DNA from 4 places in the Streptomyces gottesmaniae genome. Region 3 is predicted to be linked to each of the others. Evidence: riboswitches for the same ligand, from Rfam matches in the RefSeq annotation. Region 3 holds a riboswitch; each other region holds the start of a gene.
The links. Region 3 has a riboswitch for cobalamin ahead of cobN (cobaltochelatase subunit CobN). Riboswitches for the same ligand answer to the same signal wherever they lie in the genome.

Region 1 (7,001 bases), on a different contig from region 3:
GTTCCCCGAGGGCCTCCCCGACGGGCCGCGTGAGCGTCTTCTCCGGGGCGAACCGCACCCGGACGGGAAGCACCCCGAGCCCCGGGACGTGTCCTCGGCGGCTCTCGACGTCGTCCTCGATGTGCTCCCCGAGCATCTGGAACCCGCCGCAGAGCCCGAGCACCGGCCGCCCTTCGGCGGCTCTGCGCACCAACGCCTCGGCGAGCCCGCGCTCCCGCAGCCACTCCAGCGCCCGGACCGTGCCCCGGGTCCCGGGGACGACGACCAGGTCGGCGTCGGCCAGTTCCTCGGCGCGGTCCACGAACCGCACCACGACACCGGGTTCGGCGGCGAGCGCGTCCACGTCGGTGAAGTTGGACATCAGCGGAACCGCGCACACGGCGACCCGCAGCACGTCCTCCCCGACGGGCGGTGCGACGTTCGACTCCCGGACCGTGCCCCGCAGCGAGATGCGCAGCCCGTCCTCCTCGTCGATCCCGAGCCCGTGCCGGAAGGGCAGCACCCCGTACGTCGGCCGCCCGGTGAGCCCGCGCAGCATGTCGAGCCCCGGCTCCAACAGGGAGACGTCCCCCCGGAACTTGTTGACGAGGAACCCGGCGACGAGGGCCTGGTCCTCGGGGGAGAGCAGCGCGACGGTCCCGAAGAACGACGCGAAGACCCCGCCGCGGTCGATGTCACCGACCACGAGCACGGGCAGCCCGGCGTTCCGGGCGATCCCCATGTTGACGATGTCGGTCCGCCGCAGATTGATCTCGGTCGGAGAGCCGGCCCCCTCGCAGATCACCGCGTCATACGTGCCCCGCAGCTCGGTGAGACACTCCAGCACGACCCCGAGCAGCCGCTGTTGCCGCCCCCCGTGGTACCCGCGCGCACTCATCTCGCCCACGGGCTTGCCGAGCAGCACCACCTGACTGCTGCTTTCGCCTCCGGGCTTCAGCAGCACGGGGTTCATGAGCGCGGTGGGCTCCACCCGGCACGCCTGCGCCTGCATGGCCTGCGCCCGCCCGATCTCGGCGCCCTCCTTCGTCACGAAGGAGTTGAGCGACATGTTCTGCGCCTTGAACGGGGCGACCTTGACCCCCTGCCGCACCAGCCACCGGCAGATCCCGGCGGTGACCACGCTCTTCCCCGCGTCGGAGGTGGTCCCGGCGACCAACAGCCCGCCACTCATCCGTGCCTCCTCGTCCGCAGCAGCGACACACCCGCACCGATCCCCAACGCCAGCCATCCGACCCGCCGGGACAACCGGACGGTCCGCTCGATGTCACCCACGACGACGGCGCGTCCCTCCCCATTCAGCACCGGCCGGTGCTCGACCCGCCCCCCGTACGACAACGTGCCCCCCAGCCGCACTCCGAGCGCCCCCGCGAACGACGCCTCCACGGGCCCCGCGTTGGGACTCGGGTGCCTGCCGGCGTCCGCGCGCCAGGCCCGTACGGCCCCGCGGGCATCCCCACCGCAGGCCGCGGCCAGCACCGCCGTCAGCCGGGCCCCCGGCCAGCCCACCACGTCGTCCAGCCGCGCGGAGGCCCATCCGAACCGCCGATACCGCTCCGAGCGGTGTCCGACCATGGCGTCCAACGTGTTGACGGCCCGAAACCCCACCAGCCCGGGCACACCCGCCACGGCTCCCCATACGAGCGCGCCCACCACGGCGTCGGAGGTGTTCTCGGCGACGGACTCCACGACCGCCCGCGCGATCCCGTCCGGGTCGAGCGCCTGGGGATCCCGCCCGCACAGATGGGGCAACCGGGCCCGGGCGCCCTCGACGTCCCCCGCGTCGAGGGACCGCGCGATCGCCCGAGCCTCCCGCCCGAGCGAAGTCCCCCCGAGGACGGCCCAGGTGGCGGCGGCGGTCAACGCGACGGAGGCCGCACGCGACGGGCGTACGGCGGACGAGGCGAAGGCCCCGAGCGCCACGGCGCCACCCGCGCACACGGCGGTGTGCAGCGCGCCCCACCCTCGGTGGTCCCGCCACAGCACCTGCTCCACGGCACCGGCGGCCCGTCCGAACGCGGCGACCGGATGCCCCCGGCGAGGATCGCCGAGCAGCAGATCGCCGAGGAGTCCGGCGGTGGCGCCGTACGCGAAGACGCGATCGGCACGCACCGGTTCAGCCGATCGCGAGGTCGGACGAGGATCCGGTACCGGGACTCAAGCGGCAGCCGCACATGGCGATATGTCCTCACTCAGGGTGTCCACGCCCTGGTTCGACGAGACCGACGGCGAGAGTTCCTGGCTCCCGGGAGGTTCTTCCCCGGTGACAGTGGCGGGACCGCGCCGGACTCGCACCGGCTTCCTCTCCTGCCGTCGTACATGGCCCCGGCAGTCCACCACGCTCCCGGAAGACCCGTCAACTTGCTGTTGACCTGCGGTGCAGGGGTGTGCTCAGCCCCACATCGCTGAAATATGGCCAGACGCCCGAATCGGCTCTTTCCGCGCTCATCTCCGCAGCGCCGGGCGGGAACACTTGAGGGAACGGCAGTACGCGTGTCGGCGCGCTGACTTGTGAGGTGGAGGTCGGGCGTCGTTCGAGGAGGGGCGGGTTCTGGTGTGTGACTCGAGCTCGAAGAAATACGCTGTGCTCTCCTTCCGTCACAGCGCGTGGTGTGGTTTTCTGGCGGGGCTTGTGGACCCGGGAGCGGACGGCTCCTGAAGAACCGTTCGGGGGACGGGAGGTACACGCGATGGAAGATCGGACCAAGGGAACCGCCTCGGCGCGTGCGCGGGCATCGCGGGACCGGCGGACGCTGTTGTCCGCCGCCGCGCCGCTGGTGCTCTTCAGTACGGTCGCCGGGGTCCTCGCCGTCGGGGTGGGAGCTCTCGCCGCCCTGCTGGTGCCGGGGACCGAGGCGCGGGCTGTCGTCTGGCCGGCGGTGACCGCCCTCCTCGCCACGGGGGCGGGCCTGTGGTGGGGGCTCGCCCCGGTCACGGAGCGGCTGAGGGCCCTGGACCGGGCTCTGGTCGGGGCTCGCCCGCGGGGGCCGGAGGAGCGCTGAGGCCGACGGGCCGCGCGGCATCCGCGCGGGCGCGCAGCACCCGGCGAGGGTGACGGCCCGCTGTGGACAATGGACAAAACCCTCGTACCCGGTCAAACGGTACGAGGGGTTTGTCTCTGTGTGTCGTGCGAGGTGGGAGGGGTGGACGGGCCTCAGGCCATGATCAGGTAGATCCCGTAACCCACCGCCGCCGTGCAGGCCGCGAAGCAGGCGTACGCCGCTGTCGTGGCGAGGGCGGGCGACGTGCCGGCGGTGGTCGCGGCCTCCCGCTTGGAGAGGCCGACGATCCCCAGGGTGAAGAGGCCGACGAGGGCCACGGTGACCACGAGGCTGACTCCGAAGACGGAGCCGAGGGCTGCCCAGTCGATGTGCATGTTGGTGTTCTTCCTCAGGAGGTCGCGGGGCTCAGAGGGCGGGCGTCGGCGTGGACGAGTTCGCCGGGGACGTGGCCTCGGCGGCGGTCGCGGCCGCGGGGACCGGGATGGTCGCCGAGAGGTCCTCGGTGACCGGTCCGGCCGGCGGCGGCGTCACGGCGGCCATCGCCGTGGTCACCACGCCGGGCGGCTCCTCGGTGTCGTTGACGTTCGTGTGGTCGACGACCTCGCGGCGGGAGATCACCCAGATCGCGGCGCTGGAGGCGATGAGGAAGACCGCGACGACGGCCGTGCCCCAGCTGCCGAAGGACGTCACCCACTCGGCGAGCGCGGCGACGAGCGCGGCGGCCGGCAGGGTCAGGCCCCAGGCGACGAACATCCGGGTCGCGGTGGACCAGCGGACCACCCCGCCCTTGCGGCCGAGGCCCGCGCCCATCACCGCACCGGAGACCGAGTGCGTGGTGGAGAGCGAGAAGCCGAGGTGCGAGGAGGCCAGGATGACCGTGGCCGCGCTGGTCTGGGCGGCGAAGCCCTGCTGCGGCTGGAGGTCGGTCAGGCCCTTGCCCATCGTGCGGATGATGCGCCAGCCGCCCAGGTAGGTGCCGAGCGCGATGGCGAGACCGGCGGAGACGATGACCCACACCGGCGGGTCGGAGTCGGGCGCGAGGGCGCCGCCGGCCACCAGGGCGAGGGTGATGATGCCCATCGTCTTCTGGGCGTCGTTCGTGCCGTGGGCCAGCGAGACCAGGCCCGCGGAGGCGATCTGACCGGCGCGGTAGCCCTTGCCGGAGGCCTTCTCGCTCGTGTGCTGTCCGAGCTTGTACGTCAGCCGGGTGGCGAACATCGCCGCGAGGCCGGCGACCAGCGGGGCCGCGATCGCGGGGATCAGCACCTTGGTGACGAGCACGTCGCCGTGGACCCCGCTCGTGCCGGCCGAGGCGATGGTGGCGCCGACGAGGCCGCCCATCAGGGCGTGCGAGGAACTGGAGGGGAGCCCCACCAGCCAGGTCAGCAGATTCCAGAGGATGGCGCCGACGAGCGCCGCGAATATGACCTCTGGCTGTATCCCGGACTCGTCGACGAGTCCCTTGGAGATGGTGTTGGCGACCTCGATGGAGAGAAACGCGCCGACAAGGTTGAGCACGGCGGACATGGCCACCGCGACCTTGGGCTTCATCGCGCCGGTCGAGATGGTGGTGGCCATCGCGTTGGCGGTGTCGTGGAAACCGTTCGTAAAATCGAACGCAAGCGCGGTGATGACCACGATCGCGAGGATCAGCGAGAAGTTTTCCATTTACCCGGGCTTCTTTCGGACGTCAGTGGCATGTGGACCGTAGGCAACCTGGGTGAACGGAAGATGAACTGGGGCAGGCGCGCGGGTGTAATGAACGAGGTGCCGCCACTCCGCTTGTGGGCCGGTGGGCGGCCAGGGCCTGGCGGAGCGGCGGTCCGGCCTTCGAACTGAGGCGGAATATCGAGATCCGCTACCCCTGGGCGAACCTCTTCAGCCGGTTCGTCGACCCGTTGAAGAGGTTCTGGTCACCCGGCAGGGTCCCGCTGCCGTTGTCGTACTGCCAGATCGTCCAGTACTTCCAGCCTGCGGGGAGTTCCCCCGCCCCGGCGGCGTCGTAGCGGGCCAGCCACAGCGCGTGGTTGCCGCCGAAGGCCGCGCTGTCGCCGGTGCAGGTCTTCCACCAGTGGGTGGTGGTGTAGATCACCGGGCGGCGGCCCGTGAGGCGCTTCACCTCGTCGCTGAACGACTTGATCCAGCCGACCATGGCGCTGTCGCTCAGGCCGTAGCACTTCCGCTTCCTGTCGTACGGGTTGTATTCGATGTCGAGCGCCGGCGGCAGCGTCCAGCCGTCCGCGCGCCAGCCGCCCCCGTTGTCCACGAAGTAGCGGGCCTGGGTCTTCCCGGACGACCGGTGGGGCAGTGCGAAGTGGTACGCGCCGCGGATCAGCCCCGCCTCGCGCGAGCCGTTGTACTGCTGGCCGAAGTACGGGTTGCGGTAGGTGGTGGACTCGGTCGCCTTGACGTAGACGAACCGGGCGCCCTTCGACTTCGCGCTCGACCAGTTCACCTTCTTCTGGTGCGAGGAGACGTCGTGCCCCCTGGCCTTGGCGGCGGCCGAGACGGGGATCTCGGCGAGGGCGGTCCCCCCGAGGGTGAGCGCCGCGACGACGGCGGCGAACGCGCGGTTGCGGCGACGCGACGGCTTGGGAGCGGTGGTCATAATTCCCCCCGGAATGGCGATTGTGCGACAAAACATCCGGAGATTACTGGAAGATCACTGAATCCCGCTCGACCATCGCCCCATCGCCAACTCGGAGTGACGTATGCGTATATGGCGCCCTCCGCAGGGCCGTGATACGCCCGCCGCGCCTCCGCCGAGTGCCCCTCACCGGCGGCCGCCTGGCAGGATCGCGGCATGGTCGAGCAGCAGGGGAACGCCCGGGGCGAGCAGGGCGCCGTCGAGGTTCCGCGAGGTGCGCGGGGCGAGCGGCGCAGCGCAGTGCCGGACGACGTGGCGCACGCGTGGGACGAGCTCGTCACGACGGCCCGCCGGACGGTGGCCGAGGGCCTGGTCGTGGGCACCTCGGGGAACGTGTCCGTGCGCGTCGGGGACACCGTCCTGGTCACCCCGACGGGAGTGCCGTACGACCGTCTGACCCCGGACGACGTGACGGGTGTGGACCTCTCGGGCCGGCAGGTCCTCGGCACGCTCCGCCCGACGAGCGAACTCCCCATGCACCTGGCGATCCACGGCACCACCGACGCCCGCGCCGTCGTCCACACCCACGCGGTCCACGCGACGGCCGTCTCCACCCTCGTGAGCGAGCTGCCGCTGATCCACTACATGTCCGCCGCCCTCGGCGGACCGGTCCGGGTCGCCCCCTACGCGACCTACGGCACCCCTGAGTTGGCCGAGAACATGCTCCGCGCTCTGACAGGGCGCACCGGTTGTCTCCTGCAGAACCACGGCACGATCACCTACGGAAGCACCCTCTCCGAGGCCTACGACCGCACGGCCCAGCTCGAATGGATGTCCAGAGTCTGGCTGACGGCGTCCTCCGTCCCGGGCCGCACCCCGCACCTCCTCACCCCCGACCAACTGGCGGCAGCCGGCGCCCGCCTCCGCGACTACGGCCAGCCGGGCTAGGCCCTGCCGTCACAGTCCCGCTCTGCCCTGCGCCGGCCCCCGCCGCCGCCCGCCCGGCCCCGCCGCCGGCCGTCGGGTCATGCCCTCAGCCGCTGGACCACGCCCTCCCCGCCGGGCGCCGCGCACCCGGGGTGCCTCCGCCGCTCCGGCAGCCCTCCGGCCCTCCGGCATCTTCCGGTCCGCCGACGTTCCCAGCCGCCTTCGTCCGTCCGGCTGAGCGCCGGAGCCCCGGGCCGACCACGCAACCCTCCGACGGCTCCCCAACCCCTCGGCAGGTCCTGGACCGTCGGCCGCTCGACCCGTCCGGCTGGTCCCCGGACACCGGGCCTTCGGCCGATCCTCGGCCGTCAGGTCTCCTGTGTCCCCTCCGACCAACTTCCGCCGATGCTCGACCGTCAGGTCTCCCGTCCCTGGACCTCCCCGGCGCCGCCGCCCCGCCGCCCCGCCGCCCCGCCGCTCCGCCGCCC
Region 2 (7,001 bases), on a different contig from region 3:
GCACCCGGCCCGCCTCGGTCAGCGCCACGGTTCGCCCGTCGGGGCGCAGAAGATCGACTCCCACGTCACGCCGCAGCGCGGACAGTTGCTGGGACACGGCACCGGCGGACAGTCCCAGTGCCTGGGCTGCCGCGGCGATGGAGCCGCGGGCGGTGACGGTCTTCAGCATGTGCAGACGGCGGACATCGAGCATGACTCGATAGATTACCTAATGGGTTTCATCAGAAAACATCCCCTTGACCTATCGAGTTGTACTGCGCGACCTTCGGCGCATGAAGATCTTCGACTGCATCGCCGCTGTCGCCCGGCCCCTCCACGATGTCGGTGACGAGTTCATGTCCGACGGGACGACCGCCGCCGTGGGTCTGCGCGCCGGGTTCTCCCCCGGCCGCGGCTTCTACTGCCGGGGCAGGTTCGGAGTGCTCGGCGAGGCACCGGTCCCGGTGGTCCAAGCGGTACAGGGCTTCCTCGGCCCCGACCTGGTCACCACGGGCTGGCTGGCGGGACGGGACGTGATGGCGGCGGAGGACGCCGCCGCCTGTTATGCCGAGGCCCTCCGGGAATGGGGACACGCCCACATCCCCGCCGATGTCGACGTGGAGCACTTCAACCACTTGGCACAGCGGCTGATCGACGCCGCCGACGCCGCCTCCCTGCCCCTGTTCGCCGGCTGGCGCGCGCAGCCCTGCCCCGCCGACGATCCCGTCGGGGCGGCCATGCAGCGCGTCCACGTACTGCGCGAACACCGTGGTGCCTGCCATCTTGCGGCGGTGCGCGCGTACGGACTGACCGCCCAGGCGGCCATGGTCGTCAACCTCGGCGTCGAGCAGGCGGCCCACTACGGCTGGCGAGAACCACAACCCGTCGCCGCGGACCTGATCCCCCGATGGCAGCGCGCCGAGCAGCTCACCGACGAGTTGCAGGCGCCGCTCTACACCGCACTGACCGACCGGCAACGCACCGAATTCGCCCGGCTCGTCGACGCCTTGACCGCCTCCCCCACCCGATGACGCCGACCGGCATGGCCGTCGCCCGCGCCCCGGGGGACCATGGAACCGTGATCACCATTCATCTGAAGTACGAGATCGACCCCGACAAGCTCGAGGACTTCGAAGAGTACGGGCGGCGCTGGGTTCGGCTCGTCAACCGTTTCGGCGGGACGCACCACGGCTACTTCCTGCCGAGCGAGAGCGACAGCGACATCGCCTACGCCCTCTTCTCGTTTCCCAGTCTCGCCGCGTACGAGCGGTACCGCACGGACAGCATGTCCGATCCGGAGTGCCAGGACGCCTTCGCGCTGGCCCGCGACACCCGCTGCATCAAGCGGTACGAACGCCGTTTCCTCCGGCCGCTCGACGACGTGTCCTGAGGCGAGGTGAGGCGCCCGTGCGCCGCGTGCGGGTGGACGGTGGGGTTCACCCCGCCGTCCACTTCTCCTCGATCCGCGCGAACCGCCAGACCAGTAGGGCGACCGCCCAGGTGACGAAGAAGAGGCCGACGACCACATAGCCGACGGTGTTGAGGTCGAGGCCGGAGACCCGGTCCCAGAAGACGCCGTGCAGGCGGGCCTTCTCGGCGACGAGGCCGAGGAGTTCGACCGTGCCGATGACGAGGGCGACGGCCACGGACAGACCCGTGACGGCGAGGTTGTAGTAGACCTTGCGGACCGGCTGGGAGAACGCCCAGCCGTAGGCGAGGTTCATGAACGTGCCGTCGACGGTGTCGAGGAGCGACATTCCGGCGGCGAACAGGACGGGCAGGCACAGGATCGCGTACAAGGGCAGCCCGGAGGCCGCGCCCGAACCGGCCAGGACCAGCAGCGCGACCTCCGTCGCCGTGTCGAAGCCGAGGCCGAAGAGCAGGCCTACGGGATACATCTGCCAGGGCCTGGTGAGGGATCTCATCAACCGCCCGAGGAGCCGGTTCATCAGGCCCCGGCTGTTCAGTCGTTCCTCCAACGCGGCCTCGTCGAAGGTGCCCGAGCGCATCTCGCGGAACACCTTCCAGATCCCCACCAGGGCCACCAGGTTGACGAGGGCGATGACGTACAGGAACGTCCCCGAGACGGTCGTGCCGATCCAGCCGGTCACCTCGTGCAGCGCGGAGCCGTCGTCGCGGACGGGTCCGGCGAGCGTCTTGACGCCGAGGGTGAGCAGGAAGGTGAGGACGAGCACGATCGACGAGTGGCCGAGGGAGAACCAGAAGCCGACCGACAGCGGGCGTCGCCCCTCCCCCATCAGTTTGCGGGTGGTGTTGTCGATGGCGGCGATGTGGTCGGCGTCGAAGGCGTGCCGCATGCCCAGGGTGTAGGCGGTGACACCCATACCGATGCCGAAGGTCCTGCTGCCGACGCTGTAGTGCTCGGGGGCGACGATCACCACGAGGGTGAACCAGCCGATGAGGTGCAGCGCCAGGATGAACCCGGCCATCCCGCCCAGGCTCGCCCACTCCCCGCGCGTCGTCGTGGCGCGGATCCGCCGCCATGAGAGACCGCCCGTCCCGGTGGTGGCCGAGGGGGCGGTGTCGGTACCAGGAGCCATGGGGCGTGCGCCTCTTCTTCTCTGCGTGCCGCGCGTCTCGTCGCCGCGTCCGTGCGGTCGATGTCCTCGTGCCGCGTTCGTGCGGTCGAGCCTCCTCAGCCTCGTGCGTGGTGTTGGCAGCTGCAACTATGTCGCAGTAAAGCTCCCGTCTGCTTTCGGTCAGGTCGGGTACCTCGACGTCGCGCGGAGCGTGCGCCGGGGTGTGAGCTGTTGCACGGCGCCTGCGCGCCCCTTGGCCTCCGCTTGTCAGCGTCCTTATCTGGGCACTACTGTCACCACGCCTTGGTGAACGGGAAATCCGGTGTGATGCCGGTGCGGCCCTCGCCACTGTGATCGGGAAGTCCGGCTCCGGTCCTCACGGACAGCCACTGGGTCTTCGGACCCGGGAAGGCGGAGCACGGGCGGTGTCACCCGTAAGCCAGGAGACCGGCCAAGGCGCGTCAACCATCCACGAGGTGCTGGAGAGGGTCTGCTGAGCCATGCACATAGCCGAGGGTTTCCTTCCTCCGGCGCACGCGATCGCCTGGGGTGTCGCGTCCGCGCCGTTCGTCGTCCACGGAGTCCGGGCACTCACCCGTGAGGTCAGGGAGCATCCCGAGAGCACGCTGCTGCTCGGCGCCTCGGGGGCCTTCACCTTCGTCCTGTCCGCGCTGAAGCTCCCGTCGGTCACCGGGAGTTGCTCCCACCCCACCGGCACCGGCCTCGGTGCCATCCTGTTCCGGCCGCCGATCATGGCGGTCCTCGGCACCATCACCCTGCTCTTCCAGGCACTGTTGCTCGCCCACGGCGGTCTGACCACGCTCGGCGCCAACGTCTTCTCGATGGCGATCGTCGGCCCCTGGGCGGGTTACGGCGTCTACCGGCTGCTGCGACGCTTCGACGTGCCGCTGATGGTGACGGTCTTCTTCGGCGCGTTCTTCGCCGACCTGGTCACCTACTGCGTCACCAGCGTGCAGTTGTCGCTCGCCTTCCCCGACCCGAGCAGCGGCTTCCTGGGCGCGCTCGGCAAGTTCGGCTCCATCTTCGCCGTCACCCAGATCCCGCTCGCGGTCAGCGAAGGTCTGCTCACGGTGTTGGTGATGCGTCTGCTGGTGCAGTCGAGCAAGGGCGAACTGACGCGGCTCGGCGTGCTCCTGACCGGCCGGCAGAGCCGCGCCGGCGCCGAGACGGAGACGGGGAACGAGGCGGTGGCCCGATGAACCGGAACACGAAGATCAACGCACTGCTGCTGCTCGCCGTGGCGGCGCTCGCCGTCCTGCCGCTGGCCCTCGGCCTCGGCGACCACAAGGAGGAGCCCTTCACAGGCGCCGACGCCGAGGCGGAGACGGCGATCACGGAGATCGAGCCGGACTACGAGCCGTGGTTCTCCCCTCTCTACGAGCCGCCGTCCGGTGAGATCGAGTCGGCGCTCTTCGCCCTCCAGGCCGCTCTCGGCGCGGGGGTCCTCGCCTACTACTTCGGCATCCACCGGGGCCGGCGCCAGGGCGAGGCCCGGGCCCGGGCGCAACTCGACGCGGCCGGGAAGGCCGACATGGCTCCGGCGAAGCCCGTGGACGTGGCGGTCGAGGCGTCCACGGCCAGGGCGTCGGCCGGGGCCGCGCCCACGGCGGCGGTGAGTACCCCGGCCGCCGCGGCGGCCGCGAAGGGCACATCCGGCGCATCCGGCACCTCCGGAACATCCGGTGACGAAGGCTCGTCCGGTGCCTCCGGGGAATCGCCCGCCGGGCGGGGCTGACCCGGGTGCTGCCGATCGACGCGGCGGCGCACAGCAGTCGCTGGCGCCGCCGCCATCCCGTGGACAAGGCCGTGCTCGGGCTCGGCCTCACCGTGCTCGCGATCTCCCTGCCGCCCTGGCCCGGCGCGGCCCTGGTCCTGCTGACCGCGCTCGTGGTGCTGCTGGGCCCCGCGGGCGTGCCCGGCCGTCGGCTGTGGCGGGCCTACCGGGTGCCGTTGGGCTTCTGTGTGACCGGCGCGCTGCCGCTGCTCGTCCAGGTGGGCGGGCCGGACGGGTTCGTCACCCCGGCCGTCGGCGGGCCGGTGCGCGCCGGGGAACTGTTGCTGCGCACCTCGGCCGCCTCCCTCGGCGTCCTCCTGTTCGCCTTCACCACCCCCATGTCGGACCTGCTGCCCCGGCTCGTGCGGGCCGGGGTGCCGGCGCCGGTCGTGGACGTGGCCCTGGTGACCTACCGGATGAGCTTCCTGCTCCTGGACTCCGTGCGCCGGATCCGTGAGGCGCAGGCGGCCCGGCTGGGGCACACCACCCGCGCCGCCACCTGGCGTTCCCTCGCCGGACTCGGCGCGACCGCGTTCGTCAGGGCCTTCGACCGGGCGGCGCGGCTGCAGACCGGGCTCGCCGGACGCGGGTACGACGGCACCCTGCGCGTCCTGGTGCCCGAGGCCCGGGTCTCCGTGCGCTTCACCACGGCCAGTGTCGCGCTCCTCGCGGCCGTGGTCGCCCTCACCTTCGTTCTGGAAAGGCTGACATGAGCGAGCCCGTGCTCGTCGCCCTGCGGGGCGCGTCGTTCGCGTACGAGGACGGACCGACCGTGCTCAGCGAACTCGACTTCGACGTGCGCGAGGGGCGCGCGCTCGCCCTGCTGGGCCGCAACGGCAGCGGCAAGACCACGTTGATGCGGCTGCTCAGCGGCGGACTACGGCCCCGTACGGGCGAGTTGGCCGTCGAGGGGCGGCCGGTGACGTACGACCGCAAGGGGCTCACCCGGCTGCGGACGACGGTCCAGCTGGTCGTCCAGGACCCGGACGACCAGCTCTTCGCGGCGTCCGTCGCGCAGGACGTGTCGTTCGGTCCGCTGAACCTCGGGCTGTCCGACGCGCAGGTGCGGGCCCGGGTGGACGAGGCGCTCGGCGCGCTCGGCATCGCCGCCCTGGCCGACCGGCCCACCCATCTGCTCTCCTACGGCCAGCGCAAGCGGACCGCCATCGCCGGGGCGGTCGCGATGCGGCCCCGGGTCCTGATCCTCGACGAGCCGACCGCCGGGCTCGACCCCGACGGGCAGGAGCGGCTCCTGGCCACCCTGGACGAGCTGCGCCGGTCCGGCACCACCGTCGTGATGGCCACCCATGACGTCGACCTCGCACTGCGCTGGGCCGACGACGCGGCGCTGCTCACCCCGGCCGGCGCGCGCACGGGCCCGGTGGACGAGATGCTCGCCCGCACGGAACTCCTCCACCAGGCGGGGCTTCGGCTCCCCTGGGGGGTCGCCGTCGCCCGACTGCTGCGCGAACAGGGGCTGTTGGCCGAGGAGGAGCCCGGTCCGCGCACACCGGACGAGCTGTCGGCCATGGCGGGGGCGGACACCGGGCCCGGCCTTCGCCTGCCTCAGATCCGCAGGCCGTAGACGCGGACGGCGGTGCCCGCGAAGACCTCCCGGCGTTCGGCCTCGCCGAGTCCGGACATCAACGAGTCGGCCGTGTCCAGGACTTCGGCGTAGTCGGAGGCGAGTCGGCAGACCGGCCAGTCGGAGCCGTACATCAGCCGCTCGGGACCGAAGGCGTCCAGCACGGTGTCGGCGTACGGGACGAGGTGCGCGACCCGCCAGGAGTGCCAGTCGGCCTCCGTGACCAGGCCGGAGAGCTTGCACACCGTGTTCGGCAGGGCAGCCAGCCGCCGGATCTCCCCCGCCCACGGCTCCAGTTCACCGGAGGCGATGGGCGGCTTCGCCGCATGGTCGAGGACGAAGGTGAGGTCGGGGAGGCCGGCCGCCGCCTCCACGGCGGCCGGGAGCTGGTGGGGCTTGACCAGGAGGTCGTAGACCAGTCCCGCGCCGGCGACCGCGGCGAGACCCCGCCGGACGTCCGGGCGGGTCAGCCAGCGCGGGTCGGGTTCGCCCTGCACCTGGTGGCGGATGCCCACCAGGTACTCCCCGCCGGGCCTTTCGCGCAGTTCGGCCAGTGCGTCGGCGACGGCGGGCGAGGTGAGGTCGGTCCAGCCGACGACACCGGCGACCAGGTCACTGCCGGCGGCGAGGGCCAGGAACTCGGGGGTCTCCTCGGGCACGGTGATCGTCTGGACCAGGACCGTGGCGGCGACCCCCGCGGCCCGCGCGGCGGACTCCAGCTCGCTGAGGGTGAAGTCACGGCGCAGCGGGGCAAGTTCGGGCCCGGTGATCCAGTCCTGGTCGCGGACGGAGAGGTCCCAGAGGTGATGGTGCGCGTCGACGACCGGGGCGTCGGTGTCGCCCGTGCCCGTCACAGTTCCCACACCACGGGCAGTCCGGCGTCGGAGCCCTCGGCCGAGTAGTCGTGGACGACGTCGAGGAGCTCGGCCATGCGGGCCTGCCAGGCGATGTTGACCGGCAGTTTCTCCAGTTCGGCGATCATCGCCGGGTAGTCCTCGACCTCCAGCAGGTGGAAGAGGTCGGTGCCGCTGCGCCAGATCGTCCACTCGCTCACCCCGGCGGCGCGGATGGCGGCGGTCAGCTCGCCGGGGACCTCGCGGTG
Region 3 (7,001 bases):
ACGGCCGGGTCGGAGAGCGTGCACAGCACGTCGTTGTCGGCGGGCAGCCGCTTGCGGGTCACCCCGCTGGCCACCATCCTGACGTCGGTGAAGATGGGCGCCCCGGCACGCAGGGCCTCCCGGGCGCGGGCCACGACGCCGGGGGTGTAGGTCAAGTCCCGTACCAGGTCGACCATTCCGCAGGCGTGGATCATCCGGACCGCGACCTGGCTGACATCGGCGGGCAGGGCCGCGAGGTCCGCCTCCGCGCGGATGGTGGCGAAGGACTGCCGGTAGATCGCCGGGCCGTCCTTCTCGTAGTCGTAGGTGGTCACGGTGGTCTTCTCGCTGCTCTCGGTCGTCGTACGGGGGTCGTTCGTGCGGGTCGTGCGTGTACTCGGGTCCACGTCGTGTGTGTTCTCGGCCTTCACGGGGTGATCTCCCCCAGAGCGGCGGCGAGTCGGGAGGGGTCCGCCATGGGCGCGGTGCGGGGCTCTCGGCCGGGGGCGGTGCGGGAGAGCTCGTAGCCGCCGCTCTCCACCGCCACCACGTCGATCCGTTCGCCCCGGGGGTGGCCGCAGCGGCGCTCGCAGCCGGACCAGTACAGCGGGAGCCCCGCGCGGCTCGCCGCCTCCAGACTCCCGGTCGCGTCCGCCCGTACGTCCGCCAGGGACTTCGCGCAGCCGGGCCGTCCGATACAGGCGCCGACGCGCGGCCAGGGGGAGGCGGGATCGGTGACGAGACCGGTCACCGAGAGCCGGGCGAGCGCGTCGGTCACCTGCTCGCCGCGCAGGCCCGGTGCGGGTACGACGACCCCGCGCCAGGGGGTCAGCCGCAGTTCACGGCTCGGTGTCGCCGACGCGAGCGCCGTCAACTCCCGCCATTGCAGGGGGGTGAGACGACCGAGGGGCGCGTGTACGGACAGGGCGTCGCCGACGGCTCCGGGGGGCGGGCCGTCGGCTCCGGCCGTGGCCGTCGCGCTCTCGGGACGAACCCGGATCGCGGCGTCCACGCCGACGGCCGCCGCCAGTCGGTCCCGGACCGTGCCGATCAGCTTGTCCTGGAAGGGGAGTTCGGTCACGCGCCAGACCCGTGCCCCGCTCTCCCGCGCCGCCTCCAGGAAGGTCTCGGCGGCGGTCAGCGCGGCCAGGGCCGCGTGCTCACCCGGGACCGACAGGCTCTCGCGGGCCGTCCCCAGACTCAGCAGCGCGCCGTCGTCCCCGGTCGCCCGGACGGTCACATCGGCGTCCAGCGCGGCCACGTCCCCCCGCCCGTCGTCGAGCGCGAACAGGAACCGGCCCGACAACCGCCGCGCCGCCTCGCTCGCGCACAGCGCGGTGTCCAGGGCGGACAGCCAGGGCCGCACGTCGCGCAGACCACGGTCGTCGAGACCGGACAGGGGCGAGGCCACGATGTTGCGCACCCGCTCGTGCCCGGCGGACGGCAACAGCCCCGCCGCGTCCAGCGACTCGGCCAGCTCGCCCCCGCAGCCGTCGGCCAGTCCGCGCAGTTGCACGTTGCCGCGGGAAGTGAGGTGAAGATCACCATCGCCGAGCCGCCGCGCCGCCTCCGCGAGCGCCTCGGCCTGTCGGACGGTCAGCACACCACCGGGCACCCGGACCCGCGCCAGCGCCCCGTCGTCCGCCGTATGCAGCCGCAGCGTCCCCGGGCAGGCGTCGCCACGGTCCCGTGTGACCGCTGTGGCCTGGGACGATGAACGCAGGGGAGGCGTGGACATGGCGGCGAGCATACCCACCGGCACAACGGACGTATCCTCCGCCCTTTTGAGGCGACCCTTACTATGCTGCTCGGTGGATCATCCGGTCCATCGACGCCACGGAAGGCGACAGGGGAGGAAGCCCGGTGTGAGTCCGGCGCGGTCCCGCCACTGTGAGCCCGTCCCAGGAGGGTCGGGCGAGTCAGGAACTCCCTTCCCCGTACCACTCGGCCCGCCCGAGCAGGGGAGACTCCGATCCGACACCGCCCGGGGCGCGGACCCCGAGGAAGGCCAGCAGCCGCATGCAGCCATCGTCCGGGGAGCGCTCGACGCAGCCCCGCATCCTGCTCCTGTCGACCTCCGACACCGACCTGCTCAGCGCCCGCGCGGCCGCCGGCCCGGTCCCCTACCGCTTCGCCAACCCCTCCCGCCTCGCGCTGGAGGACCTCCCGGCCCTCCTCGACGGCACCGATCTGGTCGTCGTACGCCTCCTCGGCGGCATCCGGGCCTGGCAGGACGGCCTCGACCTGTTGCTCGCCGACGGCCGCCCGGTCGTCGTCCTCACCGGTGAACAGGCGCCCGACGCCCAGCTGATGGCCGCTTCCACGGTCCCGATCGGCATCGCCGCCGAGGCCCACGCCTATCTCGCCCACGGCGGCCCGGCCAACCTGGAGCAGCTGGCCCGTTTCCTCTCCGACACGGTCCTGCTCACCGGCCACGGCTTCGACGCGCCGGCGGCCGCCCCCGCCTGGGGTCCGCTGTCCCGGGAGGCCAGGAACACCGACGGCCCCACCGTCGCCGTGCTCTACTACCGGGCCCACCACATGAGCGGCAACACCGCCTTCGTGGACGCCCTGTGCGCGGCGATCGAGGACCAGGGCGCCCGCGCGCTCCCGCTCTACGTGGCCTCGCTGCGGGCCCCCGAGCCCGAGCTGATCGAGGAACTGCGCGCCGCCGACGCGATCGTCACCACCGTCCTCGCCGCCGGCGGCACCAAGCCCGCCGAGGCCTCGGCCGGCGGCGACGACGAGTCCTGGGACGCCGGCGCCCTGACCGGCCTCGACGTGCCGATCCTGCAGGCCCTGTGCCTGACCGGATCACGCGCGGCCTGGGAGGAGAACGACGAGGGCGTCTCCCCGCTCGACGCGGCCAGCCAGATCGCCGTCCCCGAGTTCGACGGCCGGCTGATCACCGTCCCGTTCTCCTTCAAGGAGATCGACGAGGACGGCCTCCCGGCCTATGTCGCCGACCCCGAGCGCGCCGCCCGCGTCGCCGGGATCGCCGTACGCCACGCGCGACTTCGCCACATCGCCAACCCCGACAAGCGCCTCGCGCTCGTCCTCTCCGCCTACCCGACCAAGCACTCCCGCATCGGCAACGCGGTCGGCCTGGACACCCCCGCCAGCGCGGTCGCCCTGCTGCGGCGCCTGCGCGAGGAGGGCTACGACTTCGGGACGGACACCGAGGTGCCGGGCCTGGCCTCCGGCGACGGCGACGAGCTGATCCGTGCGCTGATCGAGGCGGGCGGCCACGACCAGGACTGGCTCACCGACGAGCAACTGGCCCGCAACCCGGTCCGCATCCCGGCCGCCGACTACCGTCGCTGGTTCGCCGAACTCCCCGAGGAACTGCGCTCGGCCGTCGAGGAGCACTGGGGACCGGCGCCCGGCGAGATGTTCGTCGACCGCAGCGCCAACCCGGAGGGCGACATCGTCCTCGCGGCCCTGCGCTTCGGCAATCTGCTGATCCTCATCCAGCCGCCGCGCGGCTTCGGCGAGAACCCGATCGCGATCTACCACGACCCGGACCTCCCGCCCTCCCACCACTACCTGGCCGCCTACCGCTGGATCGCCGCCCGCGCCGACGACGGCGGTTTCGGCGCCGACGCGATGATCCACCTCGGCAAGCACGGCAACCTGGAGTGGCTGCCCGGCAAGAACGCGGGCCTGTCCGCCGCCTGCGGCCCCGACGCCGCCCTCGGCGACCTCCCGCTGGTCTACCCGTTCCTGGTCAACGACCCGGGCGAGGGCACCCAGGCCAAGCGCCGCGCGCACGCCACCCTCGTCGACCACCTCGTGCCGCCGATGGCCCGCGCCGACTCCTACGGCGACATCGCGCGCCTGGAGCAACTCCTCGACGAGTACGCCCAGATCTCCTCCATGGACCCGGCGAAGCTCCCCGCGATCCGCGCCCAGATCTGGACCCTCATCCAGGCCGCAAAGCTGGACCACGACCTGGGCCTGGCGGACCGCCCGGAGGACGACGGCTTCGACGACTTCCTGCTGCACGTCGACGGCTGGCTCTGCGAGGTCAAGGACGCCCAGATCCGCGACGGTCTGCACGTCCTCGGCACCCCGCCGACCGGCGCCGACCACGTCAACCTGGTCCTCGCCGTCCTGCGGGCCCGCCAGATCTGGGGCGGCACCACCGCCCTGCCCGGTCTGCGCGAGGCCCTCGGTCTCGACGAGTCCGCCGCCACCCGCACCACCGCCGACGAGGCCGAGGCGAAGGCCCGCGCGCTGGTCCAGGCGATGGAGGACGCGGGCTGGGACCCGGCGGCCGTCCCCACGGTCGTGGCGGCGACCGTCCCCGCCGCCCACGGCGAACAGGTCGCCCCCGTCCTGGAGTTCGCCGCCCGCGAGGTCGTGCCCCGGCTCGCGGCGACCACGGCCGAACTCGACCACACCGTCCACGCCCTGAACGGCGGCTTCGTCCCGGCGGGTCCCTCGGGATCCCCGCTCCGCGGCCTGGTCAACGTCCTGCCGACCGGCCGGAACTTCTACTCCGTCGACCCCAAGGCCGTCCCCTCCCGCCTCGCCTGGGAGACCGGTCAGGCCCTCGCCGACTCCCTGCTGGAGCGCTACCGCGCCGACAACGGCGAATGGCCCACCTCCGTCGGTCTCTCCCTGTGGGGCACCAGCGCCATGCGGACGGCGGGCGACGACGTGGCCGAGGCCCTGGCCCTGCTCGGCGTTCGCCCGGTCTGGGACGACGCCTCCCGCCGGGTGACCGGTCTGGAGGCCATCCCCCACGAGGAGCTGGGCCGCCCGCGCATCGACGTCACCCTGCGCATCTCGGGTTTCTTCCGGGACGCCTTCCCGCACACCATCGGGCTGCTGGACGACGCCGTACGACTGGCCGCGTCGCTGGACGAGCCGGCCGAGGCCAACCACGTGCGCGCCCACGTCCAGGCCGACCTCGCGGACCACGGCGACGAACGCCGGGCCACCACCCGGATCTTCGGCTCCCGCCCCGGCACGTACGGCGCCGGACTGCTGCAGCTGATCGACTCCCGGGACTGGCGCACCGACGCCGACCTCGCCGAGGTCTACACGGTGTGGGGCGGCTACGCCTACGGGCGGCAGCTGGACGGCCGTCCGGCCCGTGAGGAGATGGAGACGGCGTACAAGCGGATCGAGGTGGCCGCGAAGAACACGGACACCCGCGAGCACGACATCGCCGACTCCGACGACTACTTCCAGTACCACGGAGGCATGGTGGCCACCGTCCGCGCGCTGCGCGGCACGGCCCCCGAGGCGTACATCGGCGACTCCACCCGGCCCGAGACGGTCCGCACCCGGACCCTCGTCGAGGAGACGTCGAGGGTCTTCCGGGCCCGCGTCGTCAACCCCAAGTGGATCGAGGCGATGCGCCGCCACGGCTACAAGGGCGCCTTCGAACTCGCCGCCACCGTCGACTACCTCTTCGGCTACGACGCCACCACCGGTGTGATCGCCGACTGGATGTACGACAAGCTCACCGAGACGTACGTCCTGGACGAGACCAACCGCGAGTTCCTCCAGCAGGCCAACCCCTGGGCCCTGCACGGCATCGCCGAGCGGCTGCTGGAGGCGGAGTCGCGCGGGATGTGGGAGAAGCCCGACCCGGCGGTGCTGGAGGGGCTGCGTCAGGTGTACCTGGAGACCGAGGGCGACCTGGAGGGCGGCGACAGCTGACGACGGGCGGGGGTGCGGGGCGGTCCACCTCCCCGCACCCCCCCCGCGGGGGTGTCAGCGCCGGTCGCCGGCGGCCCGCACGAGGGCGTCGAACAGGCCCTGCTGCGCGGGGTCCTCGTGGGCGGTGTCCTCGGGGTGCCACTGGACGGCGGTGAACCAACCGGGGGAGCCGGGGAGTTCGAGCCCTTCCACCGTGCCGTCGGCGGCGCGGGCGGTGACCTCCAGTCCCTCGCCCAGCCGGTCCACCCGCTGGTGGTGATAGCAGGACACCTCCACCTTCTGCACGCCGGTGGCCCGCTCCACCACGGTTCCGGGGCGGAGCGCCACCGGGTGCACGAGGTGGCGGTGTTCGCGGCCGGGCCCGCCCATGTCCTGCTCCAGGGTGCCGCCCAGGGCGACGTCGACCACCTGGAGGCCCCGGCAGATCGCCAGCAGCGGTAGGCCGAGGTCCAGGGCGGCACGGGCGACGTCGAGATCGAAGGCGTCCTGCGTCTCGTCCACGTCGTACACGGCGGCGTGCGTGTCGGTGGCGCCGTAGCGGTGCGGGGCGAGGTCGCCCCCGCCGGGGAGGAGGATCCCGTCGAAGCGGGCGAGACGCGCGGCGACACCGCCGTCGGCCGGGTGGATGCTCGCGGGTTCGCCGCCCGCCCGCCACACGGCCTCGATCAGGGCACGGGCGTTGACCTCGGCGGCGTACCGCAGCGCGGAGGTCGTGGCGGCGAAGCGGGCGGGCACCGCTATCAGGGGTCGGGTCACAGCTGGATCCACGTCGTCTTCAACTCGGTGTACTTCTCCAGGGCGTGGGCGGACTTGTCACGGCCGTTGCCCGACTGCTTCATGCCGCCGAAGGGGACGGTCAGGTCGCCCTCCTCGTAGCAGTTGACCCACACCGTGCCGGCCCGCAGCGCACGCGAGACCCGGTGGGCGGTGGACAGGTCGGAGGTCCACAGCCCGGCGGCGAGACCGTACTCGGTGGCGTTGGCCAGCCGTACGGCCTCGTCGAGGTCGTCGAAGGTGAGGACGGACAGGACCGGGCCGAAGATCTCCTCGCGGGCCAGCCGCATGCCCGGCTCCACCCGGTCGAAGACCGTCGGTCGCAGATAGCTGCCGCCGGTGTGGTGCAGGGTGCGCTCGCCGCCCGCGAGCAGTCGCGCGCCTTCGTCGACGCCGGTGCCGATGTGGTCGAGGACCCGGTCGAGGTGGGCCTCGCGGACCAGGGCGCCCATCTCGGTGGCCGGGTCGAGCGGGTCGCCGACACGCAGCTCCCGGGCACGGGCCACGATCGCCTCGGTGACGCGTTCGGCGACGGAGGAGTGCACCAGGAGCCGGGAGGGCGCGGTGCACATCTC
Region 4 (7,001 bases), on a different contig from region 3:
GGAGCAGGCGACGGCATCCGGGTCGGCCGGCTGCTGGACGGGGATGGTGTTCTCGGGCCGGGCCGGGGTCTGCGCCTGGCCCTGGCCCTGTGCCGCGCGGGCGATGCGGGTCGCCGGGCGAGAGCGCAGGTAGTACGTGGTCTTCAGGCCCGACTTCCACGCGTACGCGTACATCGAGGAGAGCTTGCCGATCGTCGGCGTCTCCAGGAACAGGTTGAGCGACTGGGACTGGTCCAGATACGGCGTGCGGGCGGCGGCCATGTCGATCAGACCGCGCTGCGGGATCTCCCAGGCCGTGCGGTACAGCGCCCGTACGTCGGCCGGGATCCACGCGAAGTCCTGCACCGAGCCGTTGGATTCGCGCAGCGCCTCACGGGTGCGGGCGTCCCAGACGCCCAGCTCCTTCAGGTCCTTCACCAGATACGAGTTGACCTGGAGGAACTCGCCGGACAGCGTCTCGCGCTTGAACAGGTTGGACACCTGGGGCTCGATGCACTCGTACACACCGGCGATCGAGGCGATGGTGGCCGTCGGCGCGATGGCGAGGAGCAGGGAGTTGCGCAGGCCCGTCGTCGCGACGCGCTCGCGCAGGGCGGACCAGCGCTCCGGCCAGGTGGGCTCGACACCGTAGTGGTCGGGGTGCAGCACACCGCGCGCCGTACGGGTCTTCTCCCAGGCCGGAAGCGGGCCGGCCCGCTCGGCGAGGTCGGCGGAGGCCTCGTACGCGGCGAGCATGACGCGCTCGGCGATCCGCGTGGACAGGGCCTTCGCCGCCGGGGAGTCGAAGGGCAGACGCAGCTGGAAGAAGACGTCCTGGAGGCCCATCGCGCCGAGTCCGACCGGACGCCACCTGGCGTTGGAGCGGCCCGCCTGCTCGGTCGGGTAGAAGTTGATGTCGACCACGCGGTCGAGGAAGGTGACGGCGGTGCGGACGGTCGCGTCCAGCCGCTCCCAGTCCATGTCGCCCGTCGCCCGGTCGACGAACGCGCCCAGGTTCACCGAGCCCAGGTTGCAGACCGCCGTCTCCCCGTCGTCGGTGACCTCCAGGATCTCCGTGCAGAGGTTGGAGGAGTGGACGACGTGGCCCGGCTCGGCCGTCTGGTTCGCCGTGCGGTTGGCGGCGTCCTTGAAGGTCATCCAGCCGTTGCCGGTCTGCGCGAGGGTGCGCATCATCCGGCCGTACAGGTCACGGGCCGCGATGGTCTTCTTCGCCAGGCCGTCCGCCTCCGCCTTGCGGTACGCGGCCTCGAACTCCTCGCCCCACAGGTCGACCAGCTCGGGTACGTCGGCGGGGGAGAACAGCGACCACTGCTCGTCCGCGTTCACCCGGCGCATGAACTCGTCCGGGATCCAGTGCGCCAGGTTCAGGTTGTGCGTACGCCGGGCGTCCTCGCCGGTGTTGTCGCGAAGCTCCAGGAACTCCTCGATGTCGGAGTGCCAGGTCTCCAGGTAGACCGCGGCCGCGCCCTTGCGCCGGCCGCCCTGGTTCACGGCGGCGACCGAGGCGTCCAGCGTCTTCAGGAACGGCACGATGCCGTTGGAGTGCCCGTTGGTGCCCCGGATCAGCGAACCGCGCGAGCGGATGCGGGAGTACGACAGGCCGATGCCGCCGGCGTGCTTCGAGAGGCGGGCCACCTGGTGGTAGCGGTCGTAGATGGAGTCCAGCTCGTCCAGCGGGGAGTCGAGGAGGTAGCAGGACGACATCTGGGGGTGTCGCGTACCGGAGTTGAAGAGCGTGGGGGAGGAGGGGAGGTAGTCGAGGCGGCTCATGAGCCCATAGAGCGCGGCGACTTCGTCGAGGGCACGGATGCCCGCCTCCGCGTCGGCACCCGTGTCCTCGGCGAGGCCGGCGGCGACCCGCAGCATGAAGTGCTGGGGCGTCTCGACGACCTTGCGGGTGAGGGGGTGCCGGAGCAGATAGCGGCTGTGCAGGGTGCGCAGGCCGAAGTAGCCGAAGCGGTCGTCCCCGGCCGGGTCGATCAGGGCGTCGAGGCGCTCGGCGTGGGTGCGGGTGAACTGGGCCGTGCGGTCGGCGACGAGTCCCTCCCGGTGGCCCACGGCGATGGACTCGGTGAACGTGGTGACACCCTGCGAGGCCGCCTCGGCACGGATGCCGACGGCCAGCAGCCGGGCGGCCAGCTTCGAGTAGGCGGGATCCTCGGAGATGAGGCCCGCGGCCGCCTCCGTGGCCAGCTCACGCAGCTCCGCGACCATCTCGGCGGAGGACACACGCACCGACCGGCCGCGCAGCGCGGCGGCGGCGACCCGGCCGGGATCGGCGTCGGGGAGGTCGGCGGTCAGCTCGGTCAGGGTCCGCAGCAACGCGGTACCAGGACCGTCGGTCTCCGTCGTCGGGTCTGCTGGAACCGACCTGGCTGCGGCCGGGTCGGCTGACACCGGATCGGCTGGCGCGATGGTCACGTGGGGCTCTCCCTCGCTCGGCTGGGGCCCTGCGGAAGGCAGGCGGCAGCACACGAGCGCACGGGGGCGTCGCGTCCACCGGCCCATTCCACGAGGCCCGGACGTCAGGGCACCCGGACCGGACGGCCGGGCGCACTGTCGGCAGGTGTTCGGACTGAACAGGCGTGCACATTTGACGACGTATGCACGCGAGTACACCGTTGCGGGACAGTTCCGGATTCACACCGGATTCCCCTGCGGCGACAGCGAGCATGAGCATACATCTAGTGCCGGGGCGCGGTGTCACCCCCACATGTTGTGTCGCCATCGGCTTCGCAGGGTGTCAGAGTGTCAACTCGTAGGTGAGCAGCGTGAGGTCCAGAACGTCGGGGAGGGGGTTCCAGTCGCGCTCAGGTGTGCGAGTGAAGCCCAGGCGTCCGTAGATGCGATGGGCCGCGTGCATGCTCCGCTGGGTCGACAGGACGACACGCGTACAGCCCTCCACGGTGCGGGCGCGCTCCAGGCAGGCCCGTACGAGTGCCTCACCGACACCTCGTCCGCGGGCCTTCGGGGAGACCGCGAGCATCCGTATCTCGGCTTCTCCCTCGCGGGCGATGTCGGCCATGGGCCCGCCCGCGGGGACGAAGGTCACTCCGCCCAGCACCTGTCCCTCCGCGACCGCCACGAGCACGTCGGCCCGGGCGGCCCGCTTCGCCACGTCCCGCAGCTCGTCGAGGTACTGGTCGCTCTCTCCGAAGTCCAGCAGCCCGTCGCGGAGGTAGGCCTGTGCGGTGATCTCGCCGAGCGTGGCGTACTCCTCGGGAGCCACCGGCCTGATCGTGATGTCCATGCGTCGCAGTGTGCACGAGGGGCGGCTTCGCACGGCGGCGGTTTTCCACAGGCGCCGCCGATGGTCGGACAATCAGATCGCGTCAGGGTGTCGCCGGCCACCTGGGCAGCGTCGTCACGAAGTCCGCGCTGAAGTCGCGGGTGCCCGGTCCCAGCGCGACGCGGCCGGTGGCCTGCAGACGGGCGGTCAGGGCGGGGGACTCGGAGTAGTAGACGCGCCGGGCGGCGGCCGGCACGAACACGGTCTGGCCACGTGTGAGTTCGCTCGCGCACTCCACGACGACGGCCCCGTCGGCGGCCTCGACGAACGCCTCGTCGCCGCAGACGCCGACGGCCAGCGGATCGTGCAGCGGGCAGGTGCCGTCCCCGCCGTGGCGGGTGTAGGCGGCCATGTAGGTGCGCATCAGCCGGGCGGCGAGGGCCGTGCCGGGCCCCGCGGCCTCCAGCGCGGCCAGGTCGTCGGGGCGGAACAGCCAGCGGTGCGAGGCGTCGAGGTCGACCATGGTGAACGGGATGCCGGAGGACAGCACGATCTCGGCGGCGTCCGGGTCGGCCCAGATGTTGAACTCGGCGACCGGGGTGAAGTTGCCCGGGACCTGCGCGGCGCCGCCCATGAACACGAACTTGCGGACGCGGTGGGCGAAGTGCGGGTCCTCCAGCAGGGCGATCGCCACGTTGGTGAGGGGGCCGGTGGCGCAGACCGTCAGCTCGCCCTCGTACTCCCTCGACAGGCGCAGCAGGGCCTGGGCGGACGACTCCGTCGGGTGGGGGGCCGTCGAGTCGGGGAGGGTCTCGTCGCCGAGGCCCGCGGGGCCGTGGAAGGCGGATGCCTCGCGGTAGGGGAGGCGGGAGAGGGGGCGGCCGGCGCCTCTGTGGACCGGGACGTGGGCGTCGATGCGCAGGGCCCGGGCGAGGGCGCGGGCGTTGGTGTACGTGGCTTCGGCGGGGAGGTTGCCGCCGGTCGAGGTGTACGCCTTGAGGTCCCACAGGTCGGTGCCGAGCAGGTACTGGAGGGCTACGGCGTCGTCGATGCCGGGGTCGCTGTCCAGGACGATCGGGGGGCGAGCGGTCACCGTTGCAGCGTAGCCGGGTGCGCGCCCCCGCCGCCCCTACCCGGTCCCTTCCACCAGGGGCTGCGCCCCTTCGACCCCTGTCCGCGAGTCCGGTGGGGGCTGGTCGCGCAGTTCCCCGCGCCCCTGAAAAAGCGGGGCTGCGCCCCTGCTTTTTCAGGCCGCCAGCCCCCTGGACCCGCGCCCGCCTAGTGGCTGGTTCCCGCCGTCGCCGGAGGGAGTTCCACCTGGACGCCCGGGTCGCCGGCGTCCGCCGTGTAGTCCTGCGGCCTGGTCTCGTCGATGCCGTCGGGAGCCTTGGCGGCCCGCAGGACGAAGGTGAGGACCACCGTGACCACGACGTTGAGGACGAAGGCCGTCAGACCGATGTAGCCGATCTCGCCGATGCCGGGGATCTCGGCGGACGAGCCGCCGAAGTGCTTCTGGGTCGGGGAGGCCACGCCGTACGCGGCGATCGTCCCGTACAGCATGCCGACCGCCCAGCCGGCGATGAGGGCCCAGCGGTGGAACCAGCGGGTGAAGAGGCCGCCGACGAGGGCCGGGAAGGTCTGGAGGATCCAGATGCCGCCCAGGAGCTGGAAGTTGATGGCGACCGTCTTGTCCATGGTGAGGACGAAGGCCAGCGCGCCGACCTTCACCAGCAGGGACACCAGCTTGGAGACCTTGGTCTCCTGTGCGGGCGTGGCGTCCGGCTTGATGAAGTCCTTGTAGATGTTGCGGGTGAAGAGGTTCGCCGCCGCGATGGACATGATCGCCGCGGGCACCAGGGCGCCGATGCCGATGGCGGCGAAGGCCACGCCCGCGAACCAGTCGGGGAACATCGTCTCGAACAACTGCGGGATCGCCAGCTGCCCGTTCTGCACCTGGATCCCGGCCGCGATCGCCATGAAGCCGAGCAGGGCCAGCAGGCCCAGCATGAGCGAGTACAGCGGCAGGATCGTGGTGTTGCGGCGGATGACCTCACGACTCTTCGACGACAGCGTCGCCGTGATCGAGTGCGGGTACATGAAGAGCGCCAGCGCCGAGCCGAGGGCGAGCGTCGCGTAGGTCCACTGGTTGGCGTCGCCCGGGACCAGCGCGCCGCGTGGCTTGTCGGTCGCCGGGTTGGTCTGGCTGTAGGCCTCGCCCGCCTTGGCGAAGATGTCGTCGAAGCCGCCGAGCTTGATCGGGATGTAGATGATCGCCACCGCGATGACGATGTAGATCAGGGTGTCCTTGACGAACGCGATCAGTGCGGGGGCCCGGAGGCCGGAGGAGTAGGTGTAGGCCGCCAGGACACCGAACGCGATCAGCAGCGGCAGGTCCTTGATGAACCAGTTGGTGTCCTCGCCGCCGCCGACGCCCATCACGTCCAGGACGGCCTGGATGCCGACGAGTTGGAGGGCGATGTACGGCATCGTCGCGAGGATGCCGGTCAGCGCGACCGCCAGCGACAGGCCCTTCGAGCCGAAGCGGCCGCGGACGAAGTCAGAGGTCGTCACATAGCCGTGCTTGTGGGAGACCGACCACAGACGGGGCAGGAACGTGAAGATCAGCGGGTAGATCAGGATCGTGTAGGGCACCGCGAAGAAACCGGCCGCGCCCGCCGCGTAGATCGCCGCCGGCACGGCGACGAAGGTGTACGCGGTGTAGAGGTCGCCGCCCAGCAGGAACCAGGTGACCCAGGTGCCGAACGACCGGCCGCCCAGGCCCCATTCGTCGAGGCTGTGCTCGTTCTCGGCCTTGCGCCAGCGCGCGGCCAGGAAGCCCATGACCGTGACGGCCAGGAAGAAGAAGATGAAGACGGCGAGTGCCACGCCGTTCACGCCGTCCTTCACTTCTCGACACCCCCGTCCTGGGACTGCTCCGGCTGCTGAGGCTGCTGAGACCTGCCGTCTTTCCGGGCGCGCTGGTCACGCTGCCACAGGACGTACGCGGTGGCGGTGAGCGCGGTGGAGATGAGCACCCAGGCCATCTGGTACCAGTAGAAGAAGGGGATGCCGATGAACGCCGGGTCCGTCTTGGCGTACGAGCCGACCCAGAGCATCGCGGCGAACGGTGCGAGCAGGCACAGGGCGATGACCACCCTGACAGGTGTCACCGTCGGTGGTCCCGCTTCCGGGGCCGGTGGTCTCACTTCGGACGCTTCTGACATGTCCCGGTTCCGTCCCCTCGCTGATCACCATTGGTCACCGCTGATCACCTGCTCAACGCGCAGGAAATGTAAGGGACGGCTTCCTTCGCACGGAACCCCCTGTCCGGATATCGGATGCGGAGGTTCTGTGTTCAAGCCCATGGTTCGACAGCAGCGGGATGCCTGCCGGAGGTCCGCTTCGGGGGCGTGCGCGCGGATGCCCGGCACAGCGGCCGCGCGCCGACTCGTCGGTCCGGAGGATCCGGGCGGTTCAGTCCTGCGGCCGCTTGAGCCGGGCCACGAACTTGTACCGGTCGCCCCGGTACACGGACCGCACCCACTCCACCGGCTGACCGTCCTTGTCCAGCGAGTGCCGCGAGAGCATCAGCATCGGCAGGCCCACGTCCGTGCCCAGCAGGCCGGCCTCGCGCGGGGTGGCCAGCGAGGTCTCGATGGTCTCCTCGGCCTCGGCGAGCCGGACGTCGTACACCTCGGCGAGCGCGGTGTAGAGGGACGTGTACTTCACCAGCGACCGGCGCAGGGCCGGGAAACGCTTGGCGCTCAGATGG

Region 1: it holds a riboswitch for cobalamin, as region 3 does, so the genes downstream of both, RM704_RS18245 (cobalamin biosynthesis protein) here and cobN (cobaltochelatase subunit CobN) in region 3, are expected to answer to the same signal.
Region 2: it holds a riboswitch for cobalamin, as region 3 does, so the genes downstream of both, RM704_RS21535 (energy-coupling factor ABC transporter permease) here and cobN (cobaltochelatase subunit CobN) in region 3, are expected to answer to the same signal.
Region 4: it holds a riboswitch for cobalamin, as region 3 does, so the genes downstream of both, RM704_RS03785 (ribonucleoside-diphosphate reductase subunit alpha) here and cobN (cobaltochelatase subunit CobN) in region 3, are expected to answer to the same signal.

The regions. Positions count from the first base shown of each region.
Region 1 is NZ_JAVRFJ010000014.1:206,317-213,317, forward strand. Features, by position in the region: gene RM704_RS18240 (cobyric acid synthase) at 1-1,171, opposite strand, end outside; gene RM704_RS18245 (cobalamin biosynthesis protein) at 1,168-2,109, opposite strand; cobalamin riboswitch at 2,208-2,350, opposite strand; gene RM704_RS18250 (hypothetical protein) at 2,688-2,999, shown strand; gene RM704_RS18255 (hypothetical protein) at 3,152-3,373, opposite strand; gene RM704_RS18260 (inorganic phosphate transporter) at 3,405-4,667, opposite strand; gene RM704_RS18265 (lysozyme) at 4,858-5,607, opposite strand; gene RM704_RS18270 (class II aldolase/adducin family protein) at 5,803-6,534, shown strand.
Region 2 is NZ_JAVRFJ010000018.1:115,975-122,975, forward strand. Features, by position in the region: gene RM704_RS21515 (LysR family transcriptional regulator) at 1-193, opposite strand, end outside; gene RM704_RS21520 (SCO6745 family protein) at 273-1,010, shown strand; gene RM704_RS21525 (NIPSNAP family protein) at 1,058-1,369, shown strand; gene nicT (Nickel transporter NicT) at 1,416-2,540, opposite strand; cobalamin riboswitch at 2,807-2,989, shown strand; gene RM704_RS21535 (energy-coupling factor ABC transporter permease) at 3,020-3,739, shown strand; gene RM704_RS21540 (energy-coupling factor ABC transporter substrate-binding protein) at 3,736-4,275, shown strand; gene cbiQ (cobalt ECF transporter T component CbiQ) at 4,281-5,027, shown strand; gene RM704_RS21550 (energy-coupling factor ABC transporter ATP-binding protein) at 5,024-5,899, shown strand; gene RM704_RS21555 (amidohydrolase family protein) at 5,881-6,753, opposite strand; gene RM704_RS21560 (L-rhamnose mutarotase) at 6,750-7,001, opposite strand, start outside.
Region 3 is NZ_JAVRFJ010000006.1:109,566-116,566, reverse strand. Features, by position in the region: gene RM704_RS09295 (precorrin-8X methylmutase) at 1-314, opposite strand, end outside; gene cobG (precorrin-3B synthase) at 407-1,729, opposite strand; cobalamin riboswitch at 1,775-1,928, shown strand; gene cobN (cobaltochelatase subunit CobN) at 1,999-5,652, shown strand; gene RM704_RS09280 (gamma-glutamyl-gamma-aminobutyrate hydrolase family protein) at 5,707-6,408, opposite strand; gene RM704_RS09275 (aldehyde dehydrogenase) at 6,405-7,001, opposite strand, start outside.
Region 4 is NZ_JAVRFJ010000002.1:293,081-300,081, forward strand. Features, by position in the region: gene RM704_RS03785 (ribonucleoside-diphosphate reductase subunit alpha) at 1-2,421, opposite strand, end outside; cobalamin riboswitch at 2,545-2,680, opposite strand; gene RM704_RS03790 (GNAT family N-acetyltransferase) at 2,744-3,250, opposite strand; gene RM704_RS03795 (nucleoside hydrolase) at 3,333-4,322, opposite strand; gene mctP (monocarboxylate uptake permease MctP) at 4,508-6,136, opposite strand; gene RM704_RS03805 (DUF3311 domain-containing protein) at 6,133-6,453, opposite strand; gene RM704_RS03810 (GntR family transcriptional regulator) at 6,704-7,001, opposite strand, start outside.